Regions from separate parts of the Aurantimonas sp. A2-1-M11 genome, predicted to be linked through region 3. Evidence: predicted binding sites of a transcription regulator. Region 3 holds the regulator's gene; each other region holds the start of a gene.
The links. The regulator PhoB, encoded in region 3, activates phosphate uptake and scavenging genes when phosphate is short. The targets are predictions, from matches to a motif close to TGTCATNNANCTGTCAT.
Positions count from the first base shown of each region.

Region 1: ugpB (sn-glycerol-3-phosphate ABC transporter substrate-binding protein UgpB) is a predicted target of PhoB. The motif match lies at 6,424-6,440, and genes of this name have one in related genera.
Region 2: VQ042_RS06360 (UDP-2,3-diacylglucosamine diphosphatase) is a predicted target of PhoB. The motif match lies at 4,425-4,441, and genes of this name have one in related genera.

Region 1 covers NZ_JAZHLI010000004.1:76,922-87,055, reverse strand. The annotation lists gene VQ042_RS02975 (response regulator transcription factor) at 1-651, shown strand, start outside; gene VQ042_RS02970 (ATP-binding protein) at 648-1,901, shown strand; gene VQ042_RS02965 (metallophosphoesterase family protein) at 1,948-2,466, opposite strand; gene VQ042_RS02960 (cold-shock protein) at 2,682-2,894, opposite strand; gene VQ042_RS02955 (DEAD/DEAH box helicase) at 3,213-4,967, shown strand; gene VQ042_RS02950 (iron-containing alcohol dehydrogenase) at 5,055-6,188, opposite strand; gene ugpB (sn-glycerol-3-phosphate ABC transporter substrate-binding protein UgpB) at 6,538-7,845, shown strand; gene ugpA (sn-glycerol-3-phosphate ABC transporter permease UgpA) at 7,946-8,827, shown strand; gene ugpE (sn-glycerol-3-phosphate ABC transporter permease UgpE) at 8,846-9,694, shown strand; gene VQ042_RS02930 (sn-glycerol-3-phosphate import ATP-binding protein UgpC) at 9,697-10,134, shown strand, end outside.
Region 2 covers NZ_JAZHLI010000009.1:68,796-78,929, reverse strand. The annotation lists gene VQ042_RS06375 (MFS transporter) at 1-505, shown strand, start outside; gene gltX (glutamate--tRNA ligase) at 568-1,941, shown strand; gene VQ042_RS06365 (NADP-dependent malic enzyme) at 1,987-4,293, opposite strand; gene VQ042_RS06360 (UDP-2,3-diacylglucosamine diphosphatase) at 4,506-5,339, shown strand; gene VQ042_RS06355 (glycosyltransferase family 4 protein) at 5,341-6,369, shown strand; gene dgcA (N-acetyl-D-Glu racemase DgcA) at 6,426-7,406, opposite strand; gene VQ042_RS06345 (ABC transporter permease) at 7,602-8,792, shown strand; gene VQ042_RS06340 (ABC transporter ATP-binding protein) at 8,773-9,624, shown strand; gene VQ042_RS06335 (MlaD family protein) at 9,624-10,134, shown strand, end outside.
Region 3 covers NZ_JAZHLI010000011.1:49,854-59,987, reverse strand. The annotation lists gene VQ042_RS07430 (substrate-binding domain-containing protein) at 1-890, shown strand, start outside; gene pstC (phosphate ABC transporter permease subunit PstC) at 963-2,345, shown strand; gene pstA (phosphate ABC transporter permease PstA) at 2,338-3,627, shown strand; gene pstB (phosphate ABC transporter ATP-binding protein PstB) at 3,650-4,459, shown strand; gene phoU (phosphate signaling complex protein PhoU) at 4,479-5,216, shown strand; gene phoB (phosphate regulon transcriptional regulator PhoB) at 5,218-5,961, shown strand; gene VQ042_RS07400 (GcrA family cell cycle regulator) at 6,060-6,620, opposite strand; gene VQ042_RS07395 (aspartate aminotransferase family protein) at 7,071-8,285, shown strand; gene argF (ornithine carbamoyltransferase) at 8,293-9,246, shown strand; gene VQ042_RS07385 (Hsp33 family molecular chaperone) at 9,239-10,134, shown strand, end outside.

The DNA of each region.
Region 1 (10,134 bases), on a different contig from region 3:
ATCGCCGCCAGCCGCCGGGCCTGCGAGCAGAAGATCGCCGATGCCCGCATCGACCTCGTCGTCCTCGACGTGATGCTGCCCGACGGCTCGGGCCTCGACATCTGCCGGGAGATGAAGGACCGGCGGCCGGAGATCGCCATCATCCTCCTGACCGCGCTGAAGGAGGACGTCGACCGGATCATCGGGCTGGAGATCGGCGCCGACGACTATCTGGGCAAGCCGTTCAATCCACGCGAACTCGCCGCGCGCATCCGCGCGGTGCTGCGCCGCGGCGGCGGCACCGAGACGCCCCAGGGCGACGACGGGCCGGCCACCTATGTCTTCGAAGGATTCCGCGTCGATCCGGAGCGGCGTCTCGCCACCAGTCCGGAGGGCGAAGATCTGGTCCTGACCGGTGCCGAGTTCGATCTCCTGATGATCTTCCTCGAGCGGCCCGGCCGGGTGCTGTCCCGCGACATCCTGATGGACCTCCTGCATGGCCGCATGGCCGACCCCTTCGACCGCTCGGTCGACGTGACGATGAGCCGGCTGCGCCGCAAGTTCAACGATGGCGGGGTGTTCCGCCTGTTCAAGACCGTGCGCAACGGCGGCTACCAGTTTGCCGCCCGGGTGGAACGGCGCGAGGCCGTCCCGGGGGAGGAGCGGCCATGAGATCGCTTCGCTCGCGGCTGGCGCTGCTCCTGATCCTCGCCATCGTCGGCGTCGTGGCGATCGCCGCCCTCGTCTCGATCGTGATGCTCGAGCGCCCGGACCGCGACAGCTTTCGCGAGACCTTCGCCGAGGAGGTGCGGATCGTCGCCACGGTGCTGGCCGAGGATCCCTCGGCCGCCGAGCGGCTCGCGGTGGCCGTCGGGCCGGAACCGGTCCAGGAGGACGACAGGCGGGTGCGCGACGCGCGCGGCATCGCCGAGGCGCTGGCAGAAAAGGGCCTGGCAATTCCGGTGCGGATCGTCGGCGATCCGCAAGCGCGTACCCGGCAGATGGCGCTGGAATTTGCGCCCGGCCGCTGGGCCTATCTGCCCTATCCGGGCTTTCCGCCACGCAACTGGCCCGTCTTCGTCTTCTGCATGGCGCTGATCGTCGTCGGCGCCGCCACCGTCTCGCTCTTCGCCGCGACGAAGATGACCCGCCCCTTGCGAATTCTGGACGAGGCGGTCTCATCCGTCGGACGGGACGGCCTGCCCGCCCATGTGCCGGAGGACGGGCCGGCCGAGGTGCGCGCCACGGCTGCCGCGCTCAACCGCCTGACCGCGCAGGTACGCGAGGCGGTCGAAAGCCGGATGCGCCTGGTGGCGGCGGCGGGCCATGACCTGCGCACCCCGATGACGCGGATGCGGCTGCGCGCCGAGTTCCTGCCCGAGGAGGACCGGGAGGTCTGGCTGAAGGACCTGGCCGAGCTCGACCGCATCGCCGACAGCGCCATCCGGCTAGTGCGCGAGGAGGTGGACGACGGCGCGCTGGAGCCGGTGCGGCTCGACCGCCTGCTCGGCGAGATCATCGGCGAATTGCGCGAGATCGGCCGGCCGGTGGAGCCGCCCGTCCTCGACGGACCGCCGCTGTCGATCCGGGCCCGGCCGCTGGCGGTCAAGCGCGCCCTGCGCAACCTCGTCGACAATGCCGCGATGCATGGCGGCGGCGCCCGCGTGGCGCTCGCCCGCGACGGCGACGAGGCTGTCGTCAGCCTCGCCGACGACGGGCCGGGGATTCCCGAGCATCTCATCGGGCGGGCCTTCGAACCGTTCTTCCGGGTCGATCTCGGCCGCCGCCAGTTCAAGCCGGGCGCCGGGCTGGGCATGGCCATCGCCAAGGAGATCGTCGACCAGACCGGCGGCTCGATCAGCGTCGCCAACCGGGCCGGCGGTGGGTTCGACCAGACCATCCGCCTGCCGCTGGCGGTGTGATAAGGAGTAGCAATCCGTCTGTGCGTGCCGGCGGACGCACGCCCCGTCAGGGTGTGAGTTCGACCGCCTTGCCGCGGCGCGGCCGCGACGCCAGCATGTCGTCGAGCGTGACGGGCCGGTAATCCCAGGCATCGACGCCGACGTCGAACTGCCGGGTCATCGGCTTCAGCCGCCCGTGGGAGTGGCCGTGCAGGTCGATCGCGCCCTTGCCCATGCCGTTCCAGGTCCGGAAGGCGTAATGGCACAGCACCACGCGGTGATCGTCGATGGTGAGTTCGCGATAGGCCTGGACCGTTTCCCAGCCGGGCGCTTCGAGCGTGTCGAGATTATCGTTGTTGCCGGTGACGAGCTGCTTGCGGCCGTTGAGGCGAGCCAGAAGAGCGGCTTTGGCGGCGGCATCGCCGCGCGCGAAATCGCCGAGATGCCAGACGATGTCGTCCGGTCCCACGATATCGTTCCAGCGATCGATCAGTGCCGCATCATGGTCGGCAAGGTTGGCAAAGGGACGCCTGTCGATCCGCAGGACCCGCGGATCGTTGAAGTGCGTGTCGGCCGTGAAGAACATCGATCGGACTCTTTGCCGTGCCGGGCCATGCGAAGGTCCGGCACGGTCATGTATCAGCTACCCGCGGCGGGCAACCGGGCGATCGCGTCGGGCTGGCCGATGCGGCGATCAGGCCCGTCTGCGGGCAGGACGATCAGGGGGCGCCTCGGGGCGTGCCGGGGCACCGCCTCGCGGCGGGCCGTTCGGCAGCGGACGTTGCCGCCCCGCAGGCCGAATTATGCCGGCTGGATGTTGACCGCCTTGGGTCCCTTGCCGCGCGGATCGGGCTCCGTGTCGAAGGAAACCTTCTGATTCTCCGTGAGGGACGTCATTCCGGAGCGCTCGACGGACGAGATGTGCACGAACACATCGCTTCCGCCCGCATCCGGACTAATGAAGCCGAAGCCCTTGTCCATGTTGAAGAACTTCACCGTACCAGTCTGAGCCATTTTACTACCTGTTTTTCCAGTCGGCGCCGGGCATACCGCCCGCGCGCCGAGACAGAATGGTGGGCAATGGCTCGCGATGCAAGCGGCGGGACGCGCCTCAGGGCGAGATTCCGCTGCGGCAGGCTGCAGCGAGTGAGCGATCCGGCGGGAAAAGCCGGAGCAAACGCCGGTTCGCCGACACCGCACGAGGCGTCACCGGTGCCGTCTCGGTTGAGCCGTGGCCCGGCCTGTGCAATAGGAAGCGCGGCTGGGCGGAAATGCAGCCACTCGCGCGCATGCTCGTTGCCGCCGCCACTGCCGATACCCAAGGATTACCAGATGCCGTTCCGTACAACGAGCACGCCACTCGCTCACGCGCTCGCAGAGCGCGGTTACGTCGACCCGACCCCGGTGCAGGATGCCGTCCTGGAGCCGCAGGCGGCGGGTCGCGACCTCCTCGTCTCGGCCCAGACGGGTTCGGGCAAGACCATCGCGTACGGGCTTGCCATCGCCCCGACGCTGCTCGGCGAGGCCGAGCGCTTCGGCGCCGCCGGCGCACCGATGGCGCTGATCGTCGCGCCGACGCGCGAACTGGCGATGCAGGTGACGACCGAACTGTCCTGGCTCTACGCCAATACCGGCGCCGAAATCGTGACCTGCGTCGGCGGCATGGATCCGCGCGCCGAAAAGCGCAAGCTGGCGCAGGGCGCGCACATCGTCGTCGGCACGCCGGGCCGGCTGCGTGACCATCTGGAGCGCGGCGCGCTGCAGATCGGGGCCCTGAAGGCGCTGGTCCTCGACGAGGCCGACGAGATGCTCAATCTCGGCTTCCGCGAGGATCTGGAGTTCCTCCTGGAAGCCACGCCGCGCGAGCGGCGTACCTTGCTGTTTTCGGCCACGCTGCCGAAGATCATCTCGACCATGGCCAAGCGCTACCAGCGCGACGCCCTGCGCATCGAGGCGACGCGCAGCAGCGCCGCCCATGCCGACATCGAATACAAGGCGATCCGCATCGCGCCGAACGAGCTCGAACATGCGGTCGTCAACGTGCTGCGCTTCAACGACGCGCCGAGCGCTATCGTGTTCTGCAACACCCGCGAAGCGGTGCGGCACCTGTCCTCGAGCCTTCTGGAACGCGGCTTCTCGGCAGTGACCCTGTCGGGCGAACTCGGCCAGGCCGAGCGCAACCAGGCCATGCAGGCCCTGCGCGACGGGCGCGCGCGCGTGTGCGTGGCCACCGACGTGGCGGCGCGCGGCATCGACCTGCCGGGCCTCGCCCTCGTCATCCACGCCGACCTGCCGAGCGACGCCGAAACCCTGCAACACCGCAGTGGCCGCACCGGCCGGGCCGGGCGCAAAGGCATCTCGGTGCTGCTGGTGCCGATCTCGCGCCGGCGCAAGGCCGAGCGGCTTCTGGCCGAAGCCCGGATCCGGGCGGAATGGGGCGGCACGCCCTCGGCCGACGCGATCCGCAAGCTGGACGAGAACCGGCTGCTGACCGACCCGATCCTGTCGCAGGAATCGAGCGAGGAAGATCTGGCGGCTGCCCGCACCCTGCTCGAACAGCACACGCCGGAAAACGTGGCAGCGGCGCTCGCGCGGCTCTATCGCTCGCGCCTGCCCGCCCCCGAGGACGTCTTCGATCCGGGCTATGGCCCCGATCCGAAGGCCGGGAAGGACTTTTCCGAGGGCAAGGATCGTGGCGCCCGCAAGGAGCGCGAGCAGGCCAGCGGTCCGATGGTCTGGTTCCACATGGATGTCGGCCGGCGCAACAATGCCGATCCGAAATGGATCCTGCCGCTGCTGTGCCGGCGCGGCAAGATCACCCGGCAGGAGATCGGGATGATCAAGATCTTCGACCGGGAGACAAAGTTCGAGATTTCCGAGAGCGTCGCCAGGCGCTTTGCCGATGCCGCCGAAGTCAGCGACGGCGACGACATCACCATCTCCACCACGGCGGCGCCGGGGGGCGGCGACTTCGACCGCAAGGGCGGCTTCGGCAAGCCGGGCGGCAAGAAGCCGTTCAACCGCAAGGGCGGCACCGGCCCGGGCAGCGCCAAGCCGCGCCGCCCCAGGCCCAAGCCGAACGCCTGACACCCCGAACGACACCGAGGCCGGGCGGCTGTCGCCCGGCCTCGGATCTGATACCCCGCCCCTGACCGGAGCCGGCCGACGTTCGCCTCAGGCCCAGGCTTCCTCGAGCAGTCGCAGGAAATCGGCAGCGACCGCCGGCCGCGGATTGGTGGCCGTCGAATGGTCCTTCTCTGCGCCCTCGGCCACGGCCGCAAAGCTTTCGCGCGGCACCTGCATCTCCGACAGCGTCGTCGGCAGGCCGAGATCGCGGTTCAGCGCGGTGATCGCCGCGGCGAGGTCGGCGCCCGGCTCCAGACCCATCGCACCGGCGAGGGCCTGGTACTTCGCTTCGGCAGACGGTGCGTTGTAGCGCAGCACCGCCGGCAGGAGGATGGCATTGATCGTGCCGTGATGCAGGCGCACGCTCTTCAGCCCGCCCAGCGGATGCGACAGCGAGTGGACCGCCCCGAGCCCCTTCTGGAAGGTCATGCCCCCCTGCAGCGCCGCCATCATCATCTCGCTGCGCGCGGTGATGTCGTCGCCGCGTTCGACGGCGCGGCGGATCCACCGCATGGCGCGGGCAAGCCCGTCCAGCGCGATCGCCTCGGCCGGCGGATTGTAGCGCGGCGACAGGTAGGTCTCGATGCAATGGGTAACGGCGTCCATGCCGGTGGCGGCAGTCAGCGCCGGCGGCAGGCCCAAGGTCAATTCTGGATCGCAGATCGCCACGCTGGGGATCATGTGGGGAGAGATGAAGCCGAGCTTGCGCCCGTCCTCCAGCGTGACCAGCGCCGCACGCCCGACCTCGCTGCCGGTCCCCGCCGTCGTCGGCATGGCGACCAGCGGCGGCTTGTCGGCGGTGATGCGCGGAATGCCGCCGAGGATCGCCGCATATTGCTCCAGCGGTCCTGGATGGGTCGCCAGCAGCGACACGGCCTTGGCCAGATCGATGGGCGAGCCGCCGCCGATCGCCACCAGGCTGTCGCAGCCATGTTCGCGATAGAGCGCCAGCGCGGCGTGGACCGCCGCCTCCGTCGGGTTCTCGGGGGTGCCGTCGAAGACCACGGTATCGGCCGGCAGGCCGGCGGCCGCGAGCACCCGCTCGACCAGACCGGCGGCGACGATGCCCTTGTCGGCAACGATCATCGGGGTGCCGAGGCCGAGCTCGTGGAGTTCGGTGGCCAGAAGCGCGGCGGCGCCAACCTCGAACTGGATCTTCGTCAGATAAGTGATCAAGGCCATGCGTGGCTCCCCAATGGCGTGTCGCAGCGCTGGCCTTCGCTCCTCAGGACCCGGCCGCGCCGCGAGGGATCCATAACCCTTGCGAACGGCTTTGAAAATGCCGACAGGCGATCCTCGCCCGCGTCGCTCATCGACCTCCGCGAGCCAGGGATGATTTCGGGCCGCAATGCCTCGCCGAAGACGCACCCTGTGCGCCGGAATCAAGAATTCACGGGCCTTTCGACAGATTTTCCACCGTCATCGAAGCTTCATGCTTGTGTCATGGAGCGGTTTTGAAGCACTCCTAGACAAGCGGCTTGCAACGAGCTCGGCAACAGGGCCCGAGAGTCGCATCAAGGGTGAGGAACACATGATGAACCGCAAAATTCTGGGCGCCGCCGTCGCCATGGGCGCGCTGATCGCCGGCGCCAGTCAGGCCTTCGCCGTGACCGAGCTGCAGTGGTGGCACGCCATGACCGGCGCCAACAACGAAGTCGTCGACACGCTCGCCAAGGAATTCAACGAGAGCCAAGACGAGTACAAGATCACCCCGGTCTTCAAGGGCACCTATCCGGAGACGCTGAATGCCGGCATCGCCGCCTTCCGCGCCCAGCAGCCGCCCGCGATCATCCAGGTGTTCGACGTCGGCACCGGCGTGATGATGGGCGCCGAGGGCGCCGTCATGCCCGTCGCCGAGGTGCTGGAAGCCGCAGGCTACAGCTTCGACAAGGCGAACTACCTGCCCGGCATCGTTGCCTATTATTCCAAGCCGGATGGCACGATGCTGTCCTTCCCGTACAATTCGTCCTCGCCGATCCTCTATTACAACAAGGACGTCTTCGAGAAGGCCGGCCTCGACGTCGACAGCCCGCCGCAGACCTGGCAGGAAGTCTTCGAGGCCGCCCGCACGATCAAGGAATCGGGCGCGGCCGAGTGCGGCTACACCTCGACCTGGCTGACCTGGATCCACCTGGAGAACTTCGCGGCCTGGAACAACGTGCCCTACGGCACGAACGAGAACGGCCTGGCCGGCACCGACGTCGAGCTGAAGATCAACGCACCGCTCTATGTCGAGCACTTCCAGGCCATCGCCGATCTCGCCAAGGACGGCGTGTTCCGCTACGGCGGCCGCACCTCGGAAGCCAAGCAGCTCTTCCTGTCGGGCGAATGCGGAATCCTGACGGAATCCTCCGGCGGTCTCGGCGACATCGTCAAGTCCGGCCTGAACTACGGCATCGGCCAGCTTCCCTACGACGCCAATGCCGAAGGCGCCCCGCAGAACACCATCCCGGGCGGCGCCAGCCTCTGGGTCTTCGGCGGCAAGTCGGACGAGGAGTACAAGGGCATCGGGGAGTTCTTCAACTTCCTGTCCCAGACCGAGATCCAGTCGCGCCTGCACCAGGTCTCGGGCTACCTGCCGGTGACCGCCGCCGCCTATGACGCGACCAAGGAATCGGGCTTCTACCAGGAGAACCCCGGCCGCGAGACGCCGATCACGCAGATGATGGGCAAGCAGCCGACCGAGAACTCCAAGGGCGTGCGCCTGCCGAACCTGCCGCAGCTGCGCGACATCCAGAACGAGCAGTTCGAGCTGATGCTGTCGGGCCAGCAGGACGCCCAGACCGCCCTCGACAAGGCTGTCGAGCTCGGCAACGAGGCGATCGCCGAAGCGCAGTAAGCGCCCGCGCCATCATCCATCGACGCCGGGCGGCCAGGTCGCCCGGCGTTTCCTTCCCGTCGCCCCCGCCCCGCCGCGGCGACCCAGTTTCAGAGACGCCGTGTCGAAAGCCGTCTTTCCCAACAAGTGGCTGCCCTATCTGCTGCTCGCGCCGCAGGTGGCGATCACCCTGGTGTTCTTCTACTGGCCGGCAAGCCAGGCGCTCTTCCAGTCGGTGCTGCGGCAGGACCCGTTCGGGCTGAAGACGACATTCGTCGGCCTCGCCAATTTCCGGTCGGTGCTGGACGACCCCAGCTATCTCAACGCCGTGAAGGTGAGCGCGGTCTTCTCGATCTCGACCGCCCTCCTCGCCATGTCCCTGGCGCTGCTGCTCGCCTCGGCAGCCGAGAAGGTGACGCGCGGCAAGGGTTTCTACCGCACGCTGCTGATCTGGCCCTATGCGGTGGCCCCGGCCGTCGCCGGCATGCTGTGGCTGTTCATGTTCAACCCGGCCATGGGCACCTTCGCCTACATGCTGCGGCGCAACGGCTATGACTGGGATCCGCTGCTGAACGGCGACCAGGCCATGCTGCTGGTGGTGGTGGCCGCGGCCTGGAAGCAGATCAGCTACAATTTCCTGTTCTTCGTGGCGGCGCTGCAGTCGATCCCGAAATCGCTGACCGAGGCCGCGGCGATCGACGGCGCCGGTTCCACCAAGCGCTTCTGGACCATCGTTTTCCCGCTGATCGCGCCGACCACCTTCTTCCTCCTGGTCGTCAACACGGTCTACGCCTTCTTCGACACCTTCGGCATCATCGATTCCGTCACCGCCGGCGGGCCGGCGCGGGCGACCGAAACGCTGGTCTACAAGGTCTATGTCGACGGCTTCGTGAATCTCAACCTCGGCAGTTCGGCGGCCCAGTCAGTGATCCTGATGGCGATCGTCATCGCCCTGACGGCGGTGCAGTTCCGCTATGTGGAACGCCGGGTGCACTATGGTTGAGCGTCAGGACAGCCGGCCATGATCGAGCGCAGCCCCATCGGCCGGCCAGTTGCCCACGTGCTTCTGGTGCTGGGCCTTCTGATCGTCGCCTTCCCGATCTACTACACCTTCGTCGCCTCGACGCAGACACTGCAGACCATCCTGCGGCCGCCGCTGCCGCTGCTGCCGGGCGACCAGTTCCTCGACAATTACAGCGAGGCGCTGTTCGGCGGCGTCGACCGGATCGGCGGGGTCAGCGTCTGGACGCTGCTGTTCAACACCTCGGTGATGGCGCTGGGCATTGCGGTGGGCAAGATCGTCATCTCGATCCTGTCGGCCTTCGCGATCGTGTTCTTCCGCTTTCCGCTGCGCATGACCTTCTTCTGGCTCATCTTCATCACCCTGATGCTGCCGGTCGAGGTCCGCATCCTGCCGACCTACAAGGTGATGGTCGATCTCGGCCTGATCGACACCTATGCCGGGCTGATCCTGCCGCTGATCGCTTCGGCCACGGCAACGCTGCTATTCCGGCAGTTCTTCATGACCATCCCCTCGGAACTGGTCGAGGCGGCGCGGGTGGACGCTGCCGGGCCGATGCGCTTCTTCCGCGACATCCTGCTGCCCCTGTCCAAGACCAACATCGCGGCGCTGTTCGTGATCCTCTTCATCTATGGCTGGACGCAGTATCTGTGGCCGCTGCTCGTCACCAACGACAACCAGATGAACACGATCGTCATCGCCCTGAAGAAGATGGTGTCCTTCGCCGACGCCGATACGCCCTGGCACCTCGTCATGGTGACGGCGATCCTGGCGATCGCGCCTCCCGTCCTGGTCGTCGTCCTGATGCAGCGCTGGTTCGTGCGCGGCCTCGTCGAAGCGGAGAAGTAGTCTTGGCAGGCATCGAACTGAGGGACGTGCGCAAGGTCTATGCCGGCAATGTGGAGGCCGTGAAGGGCGTCTCGCTGGAGATCCCCGACGGCGAGTTCGTCGTCCTCGTCGGCCCCTCCGGCTGCGGCAAGTCGACCCTATTGCGCATGGTGGCAGGGCTGGAAGCGATCACGTCGGGGACGGTGACCATCGGCGACCGGGTGGTCAACGAGCTGGAGCCGGCCAAGCGCGACATCGCGATGGTGTTCCAGAACTACGCGCTCTATCCGCACATGACCGTGCGCCAGAACCTGGAATACGGCCTGAAGAACCGCAAGATGGCGAAGGACGAGATCGCCCGACGCGTCGACGAGGCCTCGAAGGTGCTGGAGATCGCGCCGCTCCTGTCGCGCAGGCCGGGGCAGCTCTCCGGCGGCCAGCGCCAGCGCGTTGCCATGGGC
Region 2 (10,134 bases), on a different contig from region 3:
TGCCGTGATGTCGGCGGTGACCGTCGTGTTCGCGCTTCTCTGCGGCTGGTTGATCGACCGCTTCAGTGCCTTGAAGCTTCTGCCGTATTTCCTGATCCCGCTGGCCATCGCCTGCTTCGTGGCGGCGAATATCACCGCCGAAGCCGCGATCTTCGTCTTCATGATCTGTCTCGGCGTGTCGAACGGCTTCTCGTCCACCCTCTTGGGCGCCCTGTGGCCGGAACTCTACGGCGTGAAGCATCTCGGCGCGATCCGCTCGCTGACCGTCGCGCTGATGGTGCTGGCCTCGGCGCTCGGACCGGGCATCACCGGCATCCTGATCGATCTGGGCGTCCCGTATCCGCTGCAGATTGACGCCATGGGCCTGTATTGCCTGGTCATGACCGTCGCCATGGCGCTGCTTGCCGGTCGTCTGGCGCCGAAGACGCCGAGCGTCGACTCGGCGCCGGCACCGGGTGCCGGGGGTGCCGTCGACCGCATCGATCCGCAGCCGCGCGAGACCTGACGCAGCTTCGCGCCGTTCGAAAATCGATTCCGCTCTGCGGGCCGATGCTGTAGGGCGAAGCCATGACCGTCACCGTCCGCTTCGCGCCGTCGCCCACCGGGCATCTGCATATCGGCAATCTGCGCACTGCGCTGTTCAACTGGCTGTTCGCCCGCAGGCATGGCGGCCGCTTCGTGCTGCGCTTCGACGACACCGACCGGGAGCGCTCGCGGAGCGAATATGCCGACCTGATCGCCGTCGACCTCGTCTGGATCGGCGTGTCGCCCGATCGCGTCATCCGGCAGTCCGAGCGCCTGCCGCTCTACGACGCGGCGGCCGAGCGGCTGAAGGCGGCGGGCCTGCTGTATCCCTGCTACGAGACGCCAGAGGAGCTCGACCGCAAGCGCAAGCGGCTGGCCGCACGCAATCTGCCGCCGGTCTATGGCCGCGAGGCGCTGCGCCTGACCGACGCCGACCGGCAGGCGCTGGAGGCCAAGGGACGCAAGCCCCACTGGCGGTTCCTGCTGCCGAACTTTGCCGACGATCCGCTGGCGCCACGCCGTACCGAGATCCACTGGGACGATCTCGTGCGCGGGCCCCAGACCGTCGACCTGGCCTCCCTGTCGGACCCCGTCCTGGTGCGCGCGGACGGCAGCTATCTCTACACCCTGCCGTCCATCGTCGACGACGGCGATGTCGGCATCACCCACGTCATCCGCGGCGACGACCACGTCACCAATACCGGGGTCCAGATCGCAATCTTCGCGGCGCTGGGCCTGACCGCGCCGGTCTTCGGCCACCACAATCTCCTGACCACCCTGTCGGGGGAAGGGCTGTCGAAGCGCTCCGGCGCGCTGTCGCTGGTCTCCTTGCGCGAGGCCGGCCTCGAGCCCATGGCGGTGGCCTCGCTGGCCGTCCTCGTTGGCCTTCCCGGCGCGATCGACGCCATGCCGGATCTTGATGAGCTGGCGACCCGCATGCAGTTCGAGGGCAGTTCGCAATCGGCCTCGAAGTTCGACCCGTCCGAACTCGATCGCCTCAATGCCGATCTCGTTCACGCCATGCCCCTGGTAGCCGTGGCCGACCGGCTCGCCGCGATGGGCGTGCCGGCGGGGCAGGCCGACGCCTTCTGGCAGACGGTGCGGGCAAACTGCGCGCGCGTCGCCGATGCGGCGGAATGGGTGGGGGTGGCCTTCGGCGACCTCGACCGGACGCCCGAACTCTCCGGCGAGGACCGGCAATTCGTCGCCGCGGCCCGCGACAGCCTGCCGGAGGGCGAATTCGGCCCCGACACGTGGCGCGAATGGACCGGCGCCCTGAAGCAGGCAACCGGGCGCAAGGGCAAGGCGCTGTTCATGCCGCTGCGGCTGGCGCTCACCGGCCGCGACCACGGGCCGGAACTGGCCGCCCTGCTGCCGCTGATCGGCCGGCAGCGCGCGGTGGCCCGCCTCGGCTGATTGCGCCCGAGTCCGGCACGGCGTACCGGCGCCGGATGCCCGTGATCAGTCGCTGAGCTGCACTGCCTGGGCGGTGGCGATCGCGGCCATGTTGACGACCCCGCGCGAGGTCACCGATGGCGTCATCACGTGGGCCGGCGACGAGACGCCCAGGAGGATCGGCCCGACATGCAGGGCGCCGGTCATCTCCTTCACCACATTCAGCGTGATGTTGGCGGCGTCGATGTTCGGGAAGACGAGGAGATTGGCTTCGCCCTTCAGCATCGACTGCGGCATCGTGCGCTCGCGGATGACGCTGTTCAGGGCCGAATCGCCGTGCATCTCGCCGTCGATTTCGAGCTCTGGCGCGCGTGTCTTCAGCATCTTCACGGCGTCGCGCATCTTGCGGGTCGCTGGCGTGTCGTCGGAGCCGAAATTGGAGTGCGAGACGAGGGCGATCTTCGGCTCGATGCCGAAGCGGCGCATCTCGGTAGCCGCCAGAAGGGTCATCTCGACCAGATCCTCGGCCGACGGATCGCGCTGGACGTAGGTATCGAGGAAGAACTTGGTGTCCTCCTGAGAGATCAGCAGGCTCATGGCGGCGAATTTGTGGGCCCCGTCGCGCACCCCGACCACCTGGCTGATGTCGCGCACGTGGTGTGGGAACCGCCCCTCCAGCCCGCAGACGAGGGCGTCGGCCTCGCCGCGGGACACGGCGACGGCGCCGATCACCGTGGTGTTGGTACGCACGATCGTGCGGGCGGTGTCCGGATTGACGCCCTTGCGCCCGACCTTCGAGAAATAGTGGTCGACATAGTCGCGGTAGCGCGGGTCGTCCTCGGGATTGATCACCTCGAAATCGTCGTTCGGCCGGATTCTCAGCCCGTAGCGCTCCAGCCGCGCGGCGATGACGCTGGGACGGCCGATGAGGATGGGCGCGCAGATCTTCTCTTCCAGGAGAACCTGCGCTGCGCGCAGCACCCGCTCGTCCTCGCCGTCGGAAAAGATCACACGCTTGCCGGAATCCGTCGCGATGCGGAAGATCGGCTTCATTATCAGGCCGGAGCGGAAGACGAAGCGGTTCAGCCGGTCGAGATAGGCCGGCATGTCCTCGATCGGGCGCGTGGCGACTCCATCGGCCACGGCGGCGCGGGCGACGGCCGGCGCGATCTTGAGAATCAGGCGCGGGTCGAATGGTGCGGGAATCAAATAGTCCGGCCCGAAGACCGGCGTCTCGGCCCCGTACGCCTTGGCGGCGACCTCGGATACCTCTTCGCGCGCCAGCGCCGCGATGGCGTCGACGGCCGCGGTCTTCATGCCCTCGGTGATGCCGGTCGCGCCGCAATCCAGCGCGCCGCGGAAGATGTAGGGGAAGCACAGGACGTTGTTGACCTGGTTCGGGAAATCCGAGCGACCGGTGCAGATCATGGCGTCGGGACGGACCTGCTTGGCCAGGTCCGGCATGATCTCGGGCTTGGGATTGGCCAGCGCCATGATCATCGGCTTGTCGGCCATCTTCTCCAGAAGCTCGGGCTTCAGCACGCCGCCCGCCGAAAGCCCGAGGAACACGTCGGCCCCGTCGATCACCTCCGCCAGCGTCCGCTTGTCGGTCCGCTTGGCATAGACCGCCATCCAGCGATCCATGCGCTTCTCGCGCCCCTCGTAGACGACGCCCTCGATGTCGGTGCAGGTGATGTTCTCGCGCCTGGCGCCGAGCTCGACCAGCAGGTTGAGGCAGGCGATCGCGGCGGCGCCGGCGCCGGAGGTGACGATCCTGGCGTTCTCCAGCGTCTTGCCGGCCAGCATCAGGCCGTTGCGGATCGCCGCCGCGACGATGATCGCGGTGCCGTGCTGGTCGTCGTGGAAGACCGGGATCGCCATGCGCTCGCGCAGGCGTGCCTCAACCTCGAAGCATTCCGGCGCCTTGATGTCTTCCAGGTTGATGCCGCCGAAGGTCGGCTCCATCGCGGCGACGACGTCGCAGATATGGTCGATCTCGTGGGCGTCGATCTCAATGTCGAAGACGTCGATGTCGGCGAATTTCTTGAAGAGGACCGCCTTGCCTTCCATCACCGGCTTGGAGGCGAGGGGACCGATATCGCCGAGGCCGAGGACGGCGGTGCCGTTGGAGACCACGCCGACGAGATTGGCCCGGCTCGTATAGACCGCGGCCAGCGACGGATCGGCCTCGATGGCCAGGCACGGCGCGGCGACGCCGGGCGAATAGGCCAGCGCCAGATCGCGCTGGTTACCCAACGGCTTGGTGGCCTGGATGGCCAGTTTTCCGGGCTTCGGATAGCGATGGTAGAAGAGCGCCTGTTCGTCCAGATCGCCCATGCTCGGCCGATCCTTGGCGGTTTCCTGTCCGGACATTCTCGCTCCTCCGTGCCGGCGTCGCGACCGAAGGAGGGCGGCAGCAACGCGTCGCGCCTCTTCTAACGCATCGGTCCGGGCTGGCAACCGGACCGCCTGCGTCGTCCACCGCCACGGCCCGACTGACGAAGCGTCACACGACTGCAATCAGAATCAGGCAATTCCCGAGTAACGCAAAGGGTTTATCCGGGGCAAAGCACGGGATGGCGACGATGCATACGCTGACGACCGCTCGGCACTTCCGGACATTGTTCCTGTCCGACGTGCATCTGGGATCCAAGGCCGCCCAGGCCGAGATGCTGGTCGATTTCCTGCGCCTGCACGATGCGGAGACGATCTATCTCGTCGGCGACATCATCGACGGTTGGCGGCTGAAGCGCGCCTGGCACTGGCCGCAGGCCCACAACGACGTCGTCCAGAAGCTCCTGCGCAAGGCGCGCAAGGGTGCCCGGATCATCTACATTCCCGGCAATCACGACGAATTCCTGCGCGACTTCCTGGGCCATCATTTCGGCGGCGTCGAGGTCAAGCGGACCGACATCCACACCACCGCCGACGGTCGCCGCTTCCTCGTCATGCATGGCGACGAATTCGACGTCGTGGTGCGCAATGCCCGGCTTCTGGCCTATCTCGGCGACTGGGCCTACGACACGGCGATCTCGATCAACGTCGTCTTCAACTATGTCCGCCGCCGGCTCGGCTTTCCCTACTGGTCGATCTCGCAATGGGCCAAGCTGAAGGTGAAGAACGCGGTGAACTTCATCGGCGCCTTCGAGACGGCGCTCGCCGACGAGGCTGCCCGGCACGACTGCGAGGGCGTCATCTGCGGCCATATCCATCACGCCCAGATGACCCGCCACAACGGCGTGGAATATGTGAATACCGGCGACTGGGTCGAAAGCTGCACGGCGGTGGCCGAGCGCCATGACGGCTCGTTCGAGCTCATCCGCTGGGCGCACCTGGCAGGACAGCGCGCTGCGGTGCCTGATGCAGTAGCCGAGCCGGAACCGGTCGAACGGAACGCCGCGCGCGTCGAGGCGGCCTGACATGAGCCGCATCCTCATCGCCACCGACGCCTGGGAGCCGCAGGTCAACGGCGTCGTGCGCACGCTGTCGAGCCTGGCCGATCAGCTGCGTAGCCGGGACAGGGACGTGCGCATTGTCGGCCCGAGCGATTTTCGTACCGTCGCGTGCCCGACCTATCCCCAGATCCGCCTCGCACTGGCCTCGGCCGACAGCCTGGGGCGCACCATCCGCGAGTATCAGCCCGACGCGATCCATATCGCGACGGAGGGGCCGGTGGGTTTTGCGGCGCGCCGTGCGGCCCTGCGCGCGGGCCGGCCGTTCACCACCAGCTTCCACACCCGGTTTCCCGAATATCTCAGCCGGCGCGCGCCGATTCCGGAAAACCTCACCTACGCGCTGCTGCGCCGGTTCCACGCGCCGGCCACGGCCTGCCTGGTGCCGACCGAATCCATGCGCCAGACCCTGGTGGGGCTCGGCTTCGACAAGCTCGTCACCTGGACCCGTGGCGTCGACCGCAGCCTGTTCCGGCCACAGCAGAAGGTCGATTTGGGCCTGCCGGGGCCGGTTTTCCTGACCGTGTCGCGCGTCGCGCCCGAGAAGAACATCGCGGCGTTCCTCGATCTCGACCTGCCGGGCTCGAAGGTCGTCGTCGGCGACGGGCCGTCTTTGGTGGAACTGCGCCGGCGCTATCCGCAGGTGCATTTCGCCGGCGCCCAGACGGGCGAGGCGCTGTCACGCTATTACGCCGCGGCCGATGTCTTCGTGTTTCCCTCGCTGACCGACACCTTCGGCATCGTGCTCATCGAGGCCCTGGCTTGCGGCGTCCCGGTCGCAGCCTATCCCGAGCCGGGGCCGCTCGACGTCGTTGGCGGGACCAGAGCCGGCTGCATCTCCGGTGATCTGCGCGAGGCCTGCCTGGCCGCGCTGACGCTCGACCGGCAGGACGCGCTGGAGCGTTCCATGGCCTACAGTTGGGAAACCTGCGCCGACATCTTCCTGTCGGCGGCCGAGGGCACGCAGATGCAGCCGGAGTTCCAGCTCGCCGGCTGACGACCGCTGCATCTCAGACCTGGCTTCGGCTCGGGGCAGGTACCCCTATCGCGAGCCTAGCCCCAGAGCCGGGGCGTCGGCGGCGAGACCGTGGCATCCGTATAGACAAGGCCGCCATCGCGATCCTTCGCCAGAAGCAGGGGGCCGTCGAGATCGACGAATTCGGCGACCTGCGCCAGCAGGACGGCTGGCGCCATGGCCAGCGAAGTGCCAACCATGCAGCCGATCATCACGCCGAAGCCCATGGTGTGGGCCCTTTCGACGAGCCGCAGGCCCTCCGTCAGGCCGCCGGTCTTGTCGAGCTTGACGTTGACGAAGTCATAAAGCCCGACCAGCTTGTCCAGATCGTCCGCCGTGTGCACCGATTCATCGGCGCAGACCGGTACCGGGTGCGGGATGTCGGCCAGAATGGCGTCGTCGCCGGCCGGCAGCGGCTGCTCGACCAGGACGGCGCCGGCGGAGGCCGCAGCCAGCATGTGCTCGCGGATATTGTCCGCGTTCCAGCCCTCGTTCGCGTCGAGGATCAGCTTCGAATGCGGCGAGGCGGCATGGACGGCCCGGATGCGGCCGACATCGTCGGACGTGCCGACCTTGACCTTCAGGAGCGAGCGGTTGGCGACCCGCGCGGCAGCTGCCATGGAATCGGCATCGCCGAGGCCGATCGTGTAGGCGGTCTCCACCGGATGTGGTGGGCTGTTGCAGATGATGCTGGCAACGCTGCGGCCGTTCTTCTTGGCTTCCAGGTCCCACAGGGCGCAGTCGATCGCATTGCGCGCCGCGCCCGCCGGCAGCAGCGTAGCGATCCGTTCGCGAGAGGCGCCCGATTCGATCGCCGCGCGAACGTCCTCGATCTGTGCGCGAACACTGTCGATGCTCTCGCCGTAGCGCGAATAGGGCACGCATTCACCCCGGCCCTCGCCGTATTCGTCGCCGATCTGCGCGGTCACGACGACCGCTTCGGTCTTGGCGCCGCGCGCGATGCGGAACTCCTGAGCGAGCGGGAAATGCTCGACTGTGACTGAAAGACGACGCGGCATGGTGAAAACATCCTTAACGGCCGCTGCAGTGGCGGTCATTCCATGACAAGACGTGACTGGACGCCTAATGGTGGTGCGGGATAGGCCCCCGTTCTGCGTCGCCGGGAATCGCCCGTGCGTCAAGCGTACGTCGTCCGCGGCACGCGATGACATGCTCTTCGAGCAGGTCGTCCAAGGGAGTGAAGTCGCATTTCGATGCTTGAAGGCCCAGCAGCCCCATCGTCCGGTCCGGCCGGAGGCCGCCGTTCCACGGTAGCGCCTGCGCTCGAAGGCGAGAAGCGTGATGGCGGACTCGTGCTGCGTGCATCGGGCGACTGGCTGGCGCGGACCGTCGGCTCCGTCGAATCGACGGTCGCAGAGGCCGGCGCGGCCGATCTCGGTCGCCTGATCATCGTCGATTGCGCCGATGTCGCGCGGATCGACACGGCCGGCGCGCTGCTTCTGGAAAAGCTCGTCCGCGACCTGAAGGCGAAGGACCGCGAGGTGCGGCTCGAGGCCGTCAGCGATCGCGACCAGCCGCTCTTCGACGTCGTCCGCAAGGCCCTCGACCGGGAAAAGCCGCAGCCCGAAAAGCAGCACAAGAACCGGATCGTCGAGATGGTGGCCGCCACGGGGCGCGGTTCGGTGGCCGTGAAGGACGAGCTTGCCGTGGCGCTCAACATCATCGGCGGCGCGGTGGTTGGCGGCTTCCAGCGCCTGACCGGGCAGACGCAGCTCCGCCCCGCCGCGATCTTCGCGCAGGTCGAGCAGATGGGCGTGCGCGCCGTGCCGATCATCTTCCTGATGAGCTTTCTCATCGGCGCCATCATCGCCCAGCAGGGCGCGTTCCAGCTCCGCCGCTTCGGCGGCGAACTATATGCCGTCAATCTCGCCGCGATCCTAGTGCTGCGTGAGATCGGCGTGCTCCTGACGGCGATCATGATCGCCGGACGCTCCGGCAGCGCCATCACCGCCGAGATCGGCTCGATGAAGATGCGCGAGGAGATCGACGCTCTGCACGTCATCGGCCTCAACCCGATCGGCGTCCTGGTCTTTCCGCGGCTCGTCGCGCTGGTGATCGTGCTGCCGCTGCTCGCCTTCATCGCCAATCTCGCCGGCCTGCTCGGTGCGATGCTGACGCTGAACATCTATTCGGGCATCAGCTTCTCCAGCTTCGGGCAAGGGGTCCAGTACTCGGTCGACATGTTCACCGTGTTCTCCGGTGTCATCAAGGCGCCGTTCATGGCGGTGATGATCGGCCTGATCGCGTCGGCAGAGGGCATGAAGGTCGGCGGCAGTGCCGAAAGCCTCGGCTTGCGCGTGACCGCATCCGTCGTCAAATCCATTTTCCTCGTCATCCTCATGGATGGCCTGTTCGCGATTTTCTATGCCTCCATCGGACTCTGACAGCCTCGCCCCCAATGGCCGCACGGCAAACGCGGATGACGACGACATCGTCATCCGCGCCACCGGCGTGACCGTGCGCTTCGGCGAGAAGACCATCCTGGACAATCTCGACCTCGACGTGCGTCGCGGCGAGATCCTCGGCTTCGTCGGGCCGTCGGGCTCCGGCAAGTCGGTCCTTTTGCGCACCATTCTGGGGCTCAACCCGAAGCAGGCGGGCACGATCGAGATCCTGGGCACCGACTACGAGCGGGCCGACGATGTCGAGCGACTGGCCGTGGAGCGCCGCTGGGGCGTCCTGTTCCAGCACGGGGCGCTGTTCTCGTCGCTGACGGTGCTGGAGAACATCCAGGTACCGATGCGCGAATATCTGGATCTGTCGCCCGGTCTGATGGAAGAACTGGCCCGGCTCAAGATCGACCTGGTCGGTCTGGCGCCGGACGCCGCCGACAAGTTTCCGTCCGAACTGTCGGGCGGCATGATCAAGCGCGCGGCGCTCGCCCGCGCCCTGGCGCTCGATCCCGACATCGTCTTTCTCGACGAGCCGACCTCCGGCCTCGACCCGATCGGCGCGGCAGATTTCGACCAGCTGATCATGACGCTGCGCGATACGCTGGGTCTGACCGTCTACATGGTGACCCACGACCTGGACAGCCTGTTCCAGGCCTGCGACCGGATCGCCGTGCTGGGCGACCGCAAGGTGCTGGTCGAGGGACCGCTGTCGATGATGCTGGAGTTCGACCATCCCTGGGTGCACGCGTATTTTCGCGGCAAGCGCGCCCGCACGGTCGTCCAGCCCACCCAACCTGCCAATGCCCCCGTGGGAGCTGCCTGATGGAAACCAAAGCCAATTACGTCCGGGTGGGGCTCTTCACGATGCTGGTCATCGCCCTGTGCTTCGGCTTCGTCTACTGGGCGATCTTTGCCACCAGCGGCAGCGAGCGGGTGCCGCTGCTGGTGCGCATCGAGGGCTCGGTCACCGGCCTGCAGCAGGGGAGCCAGGTGCTGTTCAACGGCCTGCCGGTCGGCAGCGTGAGGTCGCTACGGCTCGATGGGAACAATCCCGAGGTGGTGATCGCGACGACCGAAGTCGATCCCGACCTGCCGATCAAGGAATCGACCCAGGCCAATATCGGTTTCCAGGGTCTCACCGGCGCTGCATTCGTGGAACTGAAGGGCGGTCAGGCCGAAGAAACCGATATTCTGAACCTGGCCGCCGAGCAGGGCACCGTACCGGTCATCAGGGCGAATCCGTCCGACGTCACCGACATCCTCGCGACGGCCCGCGACATCGCCGACCGCGCCAACAGCATCCTCGGCCAGTTCGAGAGCCTCGTCGGCACCG
Region 3 (10,134 bases):
CGAACGAGTCGGGCATGACCGCCCCCGTTCTCGAGTCGACCGGAACCGGCGGCGGCATGCAGATCTTCTGCGGCGGCATCGGCGCACAGACGCCCGACATCACCGGCGCTTCGCGCGCCATGACCGAATCCGAGTGGGAGCTCTGCAAGAAGAACGGCGTCACCAACGTGACCGAAGTTCTCCTCGGCAATGACGCCCTGTCGCTCGCGATGGCCCGCTCGGGCGCCGACGTCCAGGTCACCAAGGCGCAGCTCTTCCAGGCCCTGGCCGGCGAGGTCGAGGTCGACGGCGAGATCGTGCCGAACCCCTACATGAACTGGAGCGAGATCGATTCCTCGCTGCCCGACCAGCCGATCCTCGTCTACGGTCCGCCCCCGACGTCCGGCACCCGTGACGCCTGGGTCGAGCTGGTGATGGAAGAGGGCTGCGAAGCCTTCCCGGCCATCGAGGCTCTCGAGGAAGAGCGCAAGGAAGAAGTCTGCCAGCGCATGCGCACCGACGGCCCGTTCGTCGAAGCCGGCGAGAACGACAACCTGATCGTCCAGCGCCTGACGTCCGATGACAATGCCCTCGGCATCTTCGGCTACTCGTTCCTCTTCGAGAACCAGGACACGCTGAAGGCTGCCTCGATCGACGGCGTCGTGCCTTCGGAAGAGACGGTTGCGTCCGGTGAGTACGGCGTGTCGCGCCCGCTGTTCATCTACATCAAGAACGACCATCGCGAAGCCATTCCGGGCCTCCAGGATTTCGTTGCCGAGTACGTCAGCAGCGAAGCACTGGCCACCGGTGGCTACCTCGAGGAGCGCGGCCTCGTCCCGCTGTCGGCCGAGGAACTGGCGAAGGTCCAGGAAAACGCCACCGCCGGCAAGGCGATGGAAAACCCGTCCTGAAGCTGACGTCTTCATAGAACGACCCGTCTGCCGGCCATTTTGGCCGGCAGACATCTTCAGGGGATCAGCGCCTTGCCACTTTCCTACGTCTTTCTCATTCCCGTCGTCTTCGCCTTCCTGGCTTTCGGCTACGCTGCGCGACGTGCCAAGACCATTCCGAGGGGCGAGGAAGGCAAGCTGCACTCCCTGCCGAAATATCACGGCTACCTGGTCGCCCTCAGCGTCCTCGTCCCGAGCCTGGTCCTCATCGTCGGCTGGCTGATGCTGGCGCCGGTGGTCCTGCGTTCCGTCGTCATCTCGGCCCTGCCGGACCTGATCCGCGACGCCGCCACGCCCGCCCAGCTAAGCCTTCTGGTCAGCCAGGTGCAGCAGGCCGCGAGCGGAACGACCTTCGGCACGCCAGAGCCCTACATTCTCGAAGGTGCCCAGACGCTGGTCGCCGCCCAGCAACTGTCCAGCTGGCTGCTGCCCGTCGCGGTCGTGGCGGTCTGCATTCTGGCCGTGCTCCTGATCCTGCCCCGCATTTCGCTGCGCTTCCGGGCGCGTGAGAAGACCGAGCGGGTCATTCGCGGCATTCTCATCGTCTGTGCGACCGTCTCGATCCTGGCGACCGTCGGGATCCTCGTGTCGCTGGTCTTCGAGGGGTTCCGCTTCTTCTCGCTGGTGCCGGTGACGGAGTTCCTGTTCGGCACGCGCTGGGACACGCAGATCGCCATCCGGCCCGACCAGGTCGCCTCGTCTGGCGCATTCGGTGCAATCCCCGTCTTCGCCGGCACGCTGATGATCGCGCTGATCGCCATGGCCGTGGCGACGCCGGTCGGCCTGTTTGCCGCGATCTACATGGCGGAGTTCGCCTCCCAGCCGGTGCGCAGCGCGGTCAAGCCGCTGATCGAGGTGCTCGCCGGCATCCCGACGCTGGTCTACGGCTTCTTCGCCGTGCTGATCGTGTCTCCGGCGATCCGCGAGTTCGGCGCCTCGATCGGTGTCCCGGTGTCTCCCACCGCGGCGATCGTGCCGGGGCTGGTGATGGGCGTCATGCTCATCCCGTTCATCTCCTCGCTGGCCGACGACGCCATCAACGCGGTGCCCACGTCGCTGCGCGATGGCTCGCTGGGGCTGGGCGCCAACCGCAACGAGACGGTGACCAAGGTCATCCTGCCGGCGGCGCTCCCCGGTATCGTCGGCGGCATCCTGCTGGCCACCAGCCGCGCCATCGGCGAGACCATGATCGTGGTGATGGCGGCGGGTCTGACCGCCAATCTCACTGCCAACCCCCTCGAGGGCGTCACCACCGTCACCGTGCAGATCGTCACGCTGCTGATCGGCGACACCGCCTTCGACAATCCGAAGACGCTGGCTGCCTTCGGCCTCGGCCTCAGCCTGTTCATCGCCACCCTGGCGCTCAACCTCCTGGCTCTCGGGATCGTCAGAAAGTATCGGGAACAATATGACTGACACCACCCTGGACGGTATCGCCACGCTGCCCGAGAACGATGTCCGGACGGCGATCCGCAACAGCCTGAAGACCCGTCGGCGCAAGCAGACGCGGCTGCGGATCTACGGTCTTGCGGCGATCATCTTCGCCCTGTCGATGCTGGCCGTGCTGGTCGGCTCGGTGATCATGACGTCGCTGCCGGCCTGGACGCAGACGCAGGTGCGGATCGACGTCACCGTGCCGCCGGAGGCTGCCGAAGGGGTCAACGTCCGGCCCGGACCGCTGGCCGACGAATCCATCCTCAAGCTGTTTCCCGAGGCCCAGGAGCGCGCGGATCAGCGCGCGGTCACCTCGATCCTGAGCAACGGGGCGCAATACATCATCCGCGACACGCTGGAAGCCGGCACGCTGCAGCCGGGCGAGACGCTGTCGCTGTGGGTGCCGGTCACTGATTCCTACGAACAGCTCTATGAGGGTGTGATCACCACGGCCCAGCCGGAGAACCGGCGGCCGCTGAACGACGAGGCGATTTCCCGGTTCCAGACGCTGCAGGCCGAGGATCGCATCCGCTCGACCTTCGCCTGGGACCTGTTCACCTCGGCAGACAGCCGCTTCCCCGAGATCGCGGGCCTGCGCGGCGCCATTGTCGGCTCGTTCTACCTGCTGCTCATCTGTCTTCTGGTCAGCGTGCCGCTGGGCGTCGGGGCGGCGGTGTACCTCGAGGAATATGCCAGCAAGAACAAGTTCACCGACTTCATCGAGATCAACGTCAACAATCTCGCCGCCGTACCCTCGGTGGTGTTCGGCCTTCTCGGCCTGGCCCTGTTCATCGGCTTCTTCGGCATGCCGCGATCGGTGCCGCTGGTCGGCGGCCTGGTGCTGGCGCTGATGACCCTGCCGACGATCATCATCACCACGCGCAGCGCCCTCAAGGCGGTGCCACCGTCCATTCGCGAGGCCGCCCGCGGCGTCGGCGCGTCGGACATGCAGGTGATCGGCCACCATGTCCTGCCGCTGGCGGCCCCCGGCATCATGACCGGCGTCATCATCGGCCTGGCGCAGGCGCTGGGCGAGACGGCTCCGTTGCTGCTGATTGGCATGAACGCCTTCATCGTCGCCGCGCCGGACAGCTTCATGGAAGCCTCCACGGCGCTCCCGACCCAGATCTTCATCTGGTTCGACAGCCCGGAGCGCGGCTTCGTCGCACGCACAAGTGCCGCGATCTGCGTGCTTCTCATCTTTCTTTCGCTCATGAACATCACTGCGATCATCTTGCGTCGTCGCTTCGAAAGGCGCTGGTAGAATGCAACGGGACACCACCATGATGGAAAACCTTCAGTCGTCGCTCAACAGAGGTCCTGCCGTGCAGCCAAAAAGTGCGACCAAGATGCAGGCCGAGAAGGTGTCGGTCCACTACGGCACCAAGCAGGCGCTGTTCGATGTCGACCTCGAGGTGCTGGAACGCGAAGTGACTGCGCTGATCGGCCCGTCCGGCTGCGGCAAGTCGACCTTCCTGCGCTGCCTGAACCGGATGAACGACGCCATCGCGTCGGCCAGCATGACCGGCAAGATCACGCTCGACGGCGGTGACATCTATTCGCCCGACCTCGACGTGGTGGAACTGCGGGCGCGGGTCGGCATGGTCTTCCAGAAGCCCAATCCCTTCCCGAAATCGATCTTCGACAATGTCGCCTACGGCCCGCGGATCCATGGTCTGGCCCGCAACAAGTCGGAGCTTCAGGACATCGTCGCCACCAGCCTTCGGAAGGCCGGCCTGTACGAGGAAGTGAAGGATCGCCTGGACGAGGCCGGCACCGGCCTGTCGGGCGGACAGCAGCAGCGCCTGTGCATTGCCCGTGCCATCGCGGTGTCGCCCGAGGTGATCCTGATGGACGAGCCCTGTTCGGCGCTCGATCCGATCGCGACCGCCAAGGTCGAGGAACTGATCGACGAGCTCAAGCAGAACTACACCATCGTCATCGTCACCCATTCGATGCAGCAGGCCGCGCGCGTCTCGCAGCGCACCGCGATGTTCCATCTGGGCAATCTCGTGGAAGTCGGGCCGACGGAGAAGATGTTCTCCAACCCCGACGACAAGCGCACCCAGGATTACATCACCGGCCGCTACGGCTGATCGACAGGAGGAAGCGGCCATGGTCATGTCCGAACACATCGTCACGTCCTACGAGGACGAGCTGAAGCTGATCGTCCGCCGGATCTCCGAGATGGGGGGCATGGCCGAGCGGATGGTCGAGCAATCCGTCGCCGCGCTGATGCGCAGCGACTGGGGCCTTGCCCAGTCGGTGGTCGCAGACGACGTGCTGCTGGACGAGGCGCAGCGCACGCTCGACGAGCGGGCGATCCTGACGATCGCCAAGCGCCAGCCCATGTCCGTAGACCTGCGCGAGATCGTCGGCGCGATCCGCATCTCCAACGATCTGGAGCGGATCGGCGACCTGGCCAAGAACATCGCCAAGCGGGTGATCGCGGTGCACGACCATGCCCAGCCGGTCCAGCTGGTGCGCGGCATCGAGCACATGTCGGAACTGGCGCTCGAACAGCTGAAGGAAGTGCTCGACGCCTATGGCGAGCGCGACTCCGAACGGGCGCTGGCGGTGCGCGACAATGACGAGCAGATCGACGCCATGTACACGTCGATCTTCCGTGAGCTGCTGACCTACATGATGGAGGATCCACGCAACATCACCTCCTGCACGCACCTTCTGTTCAGCGCCAAGAACATCGAGCGGATCGGCGACCACGCCACCAACATCGCCGAGACGATCTACTACATCGAGACCGGCCAGCAGATCGCGGACGAACGTCCGAAGGGCGACAAAACGGCGACGATGACGCAGCCCGTGCTGAACGCCCAGGATCGCGAGGTCTGAGATGAGCGCACGGATCGTCGTCGTCGAGGACGAGGAGGCCCTCGGGATCCTCCTGCGGTACAATCTCGAGGCCGAGGGCTATGTCGTCGACGTCATCGACCGGGGCGACGAGGCCGACATCCGGCTGAAGGAAGAAGTCCCGGACCTGCTGATCCTCGACTGGATGCTGCCGGGGCTGTCGGGTGTCGAGCTGTGCCGCCGCCTGCGCCAGCGCGAGGAGACCGAGCGCCTGCCGATCCTCATGCTGACGGCGCGCGGCGAGGAGAGCGAGCGGGTGCGCGGGCTTTCGGTCGGCGCCGACGACTACGTCGTCAAGCCGTTCTCGACGCCGGAGCTGATCGCCCGGGTTCGGGCGATGCTGCGCCGGTCCAAGCCGGAGAAGATTTCCAGCCAGCTCGTCGCCGGCGACATCGACCTCGACCGCGAGACGCACCGGGTGAGGCGCGGCGGCCGCGAGATCAAGCTCGGGCCGACGGAGTTCAAGCTGATGGAATTCTTCATGCAGTCGCCGGGCCGGGTGTTCTCCCGCGAGCAGCTGCTGGACGGCGTCTGGGGCCGGGACATCTATGTCGACGAGCGCACCGTGGACGTGCATGTCGGGCGCCTGCGCAAGGCGATCAATCGCGGCCGGCAGCGGGACCCGATCCGCACCGTGCGTGGCGCCGGCTACGCCCTCGACGAACAGTTCAGCGCATCCAAGCCCGTCGCGGCGCCGGCGCGCACGCGGGTCGGTGCGGGCGCCTGACACCGGGCCGCCCGCACCCGGCAGACATCACGGCATAGAAGACACCCCGCGCGGCCTGGCCTCGCGGGGTGTCTGTCGTTTCGACCGAAAGGGAGGCGTCAGCGCGAGCGGCGACGATCCGAGAAGGGCTGGAAGGCGAGCTTGGCGTGATAGGCGCAATAGGGCGAGGAATCGCGCGCGCTGTTGCCGCAGAAATGGAAGTCCGGCTTCATCGGGTCGCCGACCGGCCATTTGCAGGTGGTCTCGCTGAGTTCAACGAGGCTGAGCTTGCGGGCGATCGGCACCACTTCGGCGCTTTCGCGCGTGTGCGGCTCGGCGACCACCTCCAGCTCTTCCTCCGGCTCCATCTTGAGCGCGGTGGCGCCCATGGTGCGGGGCATGGCGCGGCCGGGGGCCTGCGCGGAGGCGGCGACGAGGCGTGCGGGCACGACCATCTCGACGGTCTCGACCTCGGCGGCACGGCGCGGGGCAGGGCGTTCGACCGCCACCGGCTGCGCCACATTGGGCTGGCGGGCCCGCGATTCGAGTTTCAGGCGGTGCACCTTGCCGATCACGGCATTGCGGCTGACGCCGCCGAGGCGATCGGCGATCTGGCTGGCACTCAGGCCTTCGGTCCAGAGCTGCTTCAACAGCTCCACGCGTTCGTCAGTCCAGCCCATGGCAAGCTCCTTTCGGCATGGTCGCTGCGGCTGGAATCCCTCCACGAGCGCGACGGCTGACCGCGCCAGAACGCACAAGATATATTGAGGAACTAGGTCCGCCGCACGAAATCTAGTATGTTGACGCCAAGATAGCCCAGCCGCGGACTCGCTGACAAGGCTCGCCCGGGACGCAGGGGAATCGTTTGAGTGTTTTCCCCAGCCTTTGTGGCCGCCGGTGACGTCACGCGAGCGTATGGACCACAAGCGGGGCGAAAATGCGGTTCGATTGACACTGCGTCGGCTCCCCATGGTATAGCGAAGGTTCCGAAACCTCGGAAAACACCCGAAAGCCTGCCCCATCGGCAGGCTTTGGTGTTTCAAGCATCCCGCCCCAGCGGTTCGCCCTGCGAACCGGTTTTCGCAACCACAACCGGATCGGACATCCACGATCCAGCAAAGTCAAAGGCCATGGCTGACACGACGGACCATTCCTCGCCGCTCTTCGAGACCTATGCGCGCGCCGACCTCGCCTTCGAGCGCGGCAGCGGCGTCTGGCTGGAGACGCGCGACGGCCGACGCTACATGGACTTTGGCGGCGGCATCGCAGTGAACTGCCTGGGCCATGCCCATCCGCATCTGGTCGAGACGCTGAAGGCGCAGGCCGAGAAGCTGTGGCACGTCTCCAATCTCTACGAGATCCCGGACCAGCGGCGGATGGCCGAGCGGCTGACGGCGGCGACTTTCGCCGACCGCGCCTTCTTCGCCAATTCCGGTGCCGAGGCGGTGGAATGCGCCATCAAGACGGCGCGGCGCTATCATTACGTGAACGGCGCGCCCGAGCGCTATCGCATCCTCACCTTCGAGGGGGCGTTTCACGGGCGTACGCTGGCCACGATCGCGGCCGGCGGCCAGAAGAAATATCTCGAGGGCTACGGCCCGAAGGTCGACGGCTTCGACCAGCTGCCCTTCGGCGACCATGACGCGCTGCGCGAAGCGGCGGCGGGTCCGGAGGTCGCGGCGATCCTGATCGAGCCGATCCAGGGCGAGGGCGGCATCCGCAGCGTCCCGCCGATGTGCCTGACGGGCCTGCGCGAACTCTGCGACACGCTGGGCATCCTGTTGATCTACGACGAGGTACAGACCGGCGTCGGGCGCACCGGCAAGTTCTTCGCCTACCAGCATTCGGGCGCCGCGCCCGACATCCTCGCCTCGGCCAAGGGCATCGGCGGCGGCTTTCCGCTCGGCGTGTGCCTGGCGACGGAAGCGGCGGCCAGCGGCATGACACCGGGCTCGCACGGCACGACCTATGGCGGCAGCCCGCTGGCGATGGCCGTCGGCAACGCGGTGCTCGACGTGGTGCTGGAGGAGGGGTTCCTGGACCATGTGCGGGACATGTCGCTGCAGATGAAGCAGTCGCTGGCGTCACTGTCCGACCGCTATCCCGACGTGATCGAGGCGGTGCGCGGCGAGGGGCTGCTGATCGGGCTCAAGGCCAAGGTGCCGAATGTCGAGCTCGTCGCGCAGATGCGCGAGAACGGACTTCTGGCGGTGCCGGCGGGCGACAATGTCGTGCGCCTGCTGCCGCCGCTCAACGTCACCGCGGACGAGGTCCGGCAGGCGATGGATCGGATCGAGACGGCGGTGTCGGCATTGTCGCTCGGCAACCGGCGCAAGAGCGCGTGAGGCAACAATGACGATGGCAAACGGCCCGAAGCACTTCCTCGACATCGCCGCCGTCCCGAGCCGCGACCTGCACGCCATCATCGACGACGCGGCCAGGCGCAAGGCGCTCGGCCGCGACGGCCCGCAGCCGCTGGCCGGCAAGGTGCTGGCGATGATCTTCGACAAGCCCTCGACGCGCACGCGGGTCTCCTTCGACGTCGGCATGCGCCAGCTCGGGGGCGAGACCCTGTTCCTGTCCGGCACCGAGATGCAGCTCGGCCGCTCGGAGACCATCGCCGACACGGCCCGGGTGCTGTCGCGCTATGTCGACGCGATCATGATCCGCACCACCACCCACGACCGGCTGATGGAAATGGCGGAATTCGCCACCGTCCCGGTGATCAACGGCCTGACCGACGACACCCATCCCTGCCAGATCATGACCGATCTTCTGACCTTCGAGGAAAAGCGCGGTCCGGTACGCGGCAAGACCTTCGCCTGGACCGGCGACGGCAACAACGTGCTGTCCTCCTTCGTCGAGGCCTCGGCGCGGTTCGACTTCGCGCTGAAGATCGCCACGCCGGCCGGGTCGGGACCGGACATGCGCTTCGTCGAGCGGGCTCGCAATGAGGGGGCCTCGATCCTAATTACGCAAGACCCGGTGGAAGCGGTGACCGGCGCCGACTGCGTCGTTACCGATACCTGGGTGTCCATGGGCCGCGAGGAACAGGCGCGCGGCCACAATGTCTTCATGCCTTATCAGGTCAACGAACGCCTGATGGCGCACGCCAATCCCGAGGCACTCTTCATGCATTGTCTCCCTGCCCATCGCGGCGAGGAAGTGACCGACGCGGTCATGGACGGCCCGCAATCGGTGGTCTTCGACGAGGCCGAGAACCGTCTCCACGCGCAGAAATCCATCCTGGCCTGGTGCTTCGACGCGCTGGGGACCGAACTGTCCGCGGGGCAGCGCCGTGGCTGATCCGCAGAAGGCGCTCGGCGAGTTCAACTTCGCCGGCGACGACGCCGTCGTGCCGTTCGCTGTCGAAGGCCTCGATGCGCGCGGCCGGGCGGTGCAGCTCGGACCGATGCTCGACCAGATCCTCGGCCGGCACGATTATCCCGAGCCGGTGGCGCGGCTTCTGGCGGAAATGGTCGTCCTGACCGTGCTGCTCGGCACGTCCCTGAAATTCGACGGCAAGTTCATCGCACAGACCCAGACCGACGGGCCCGTCGACCTTTTGGTCGTGGACTTCACCACGCCGTCCAGCGTGCGCGGCTATGCTCGCTTCGACGCCGACAAGCTGGCGGCAGCCGTCAGCGTCGGCGCGACGTCGTCGCAGGCGCTGCTGGGCAACGGCATCATGGCGCTGACCGTCGACCAGGGCGAATACACCCAGCGCTACCAGGGCATCGTGGAACTGGCCGGCTCGTCCATGGAGGAGGTCGCCGAGGCGTATTTCCGCCAGTCCGAGCAGATCCCCACCGCGGTCAAGCTGGCCGTTGCGCGGATCGCCAAGCGGGGCGAGAGCGGCTTCGTGGAAAGCTGGCGCGCCGGCGGCCTGGTGGCGCAGTTCCTGCCGGAATCGCCGGACCGGATGCGCATGCCGGACCTGCCGGGCGGCGATGCGCCGGAAGGCGTCGAGGATGCCATGGCCGAGTTCGAGCCGGACGATTCCTGGGTCGAGGTGCGGGCGCTGGTCGACACGATCGAGGCGTCGGAACTGGCCGATCCGGATGTCGGCGTCGAGCGGCTGCTGTTCCGCCTGTTCCACGAACGCGGCGTGCGCGTGTTTCCTGCCAATCCGGTCGCCGACGACTGCTCATGCAACCGCGAGCGCATCAAGGACGTCCTGTCGAATTTTTCGGC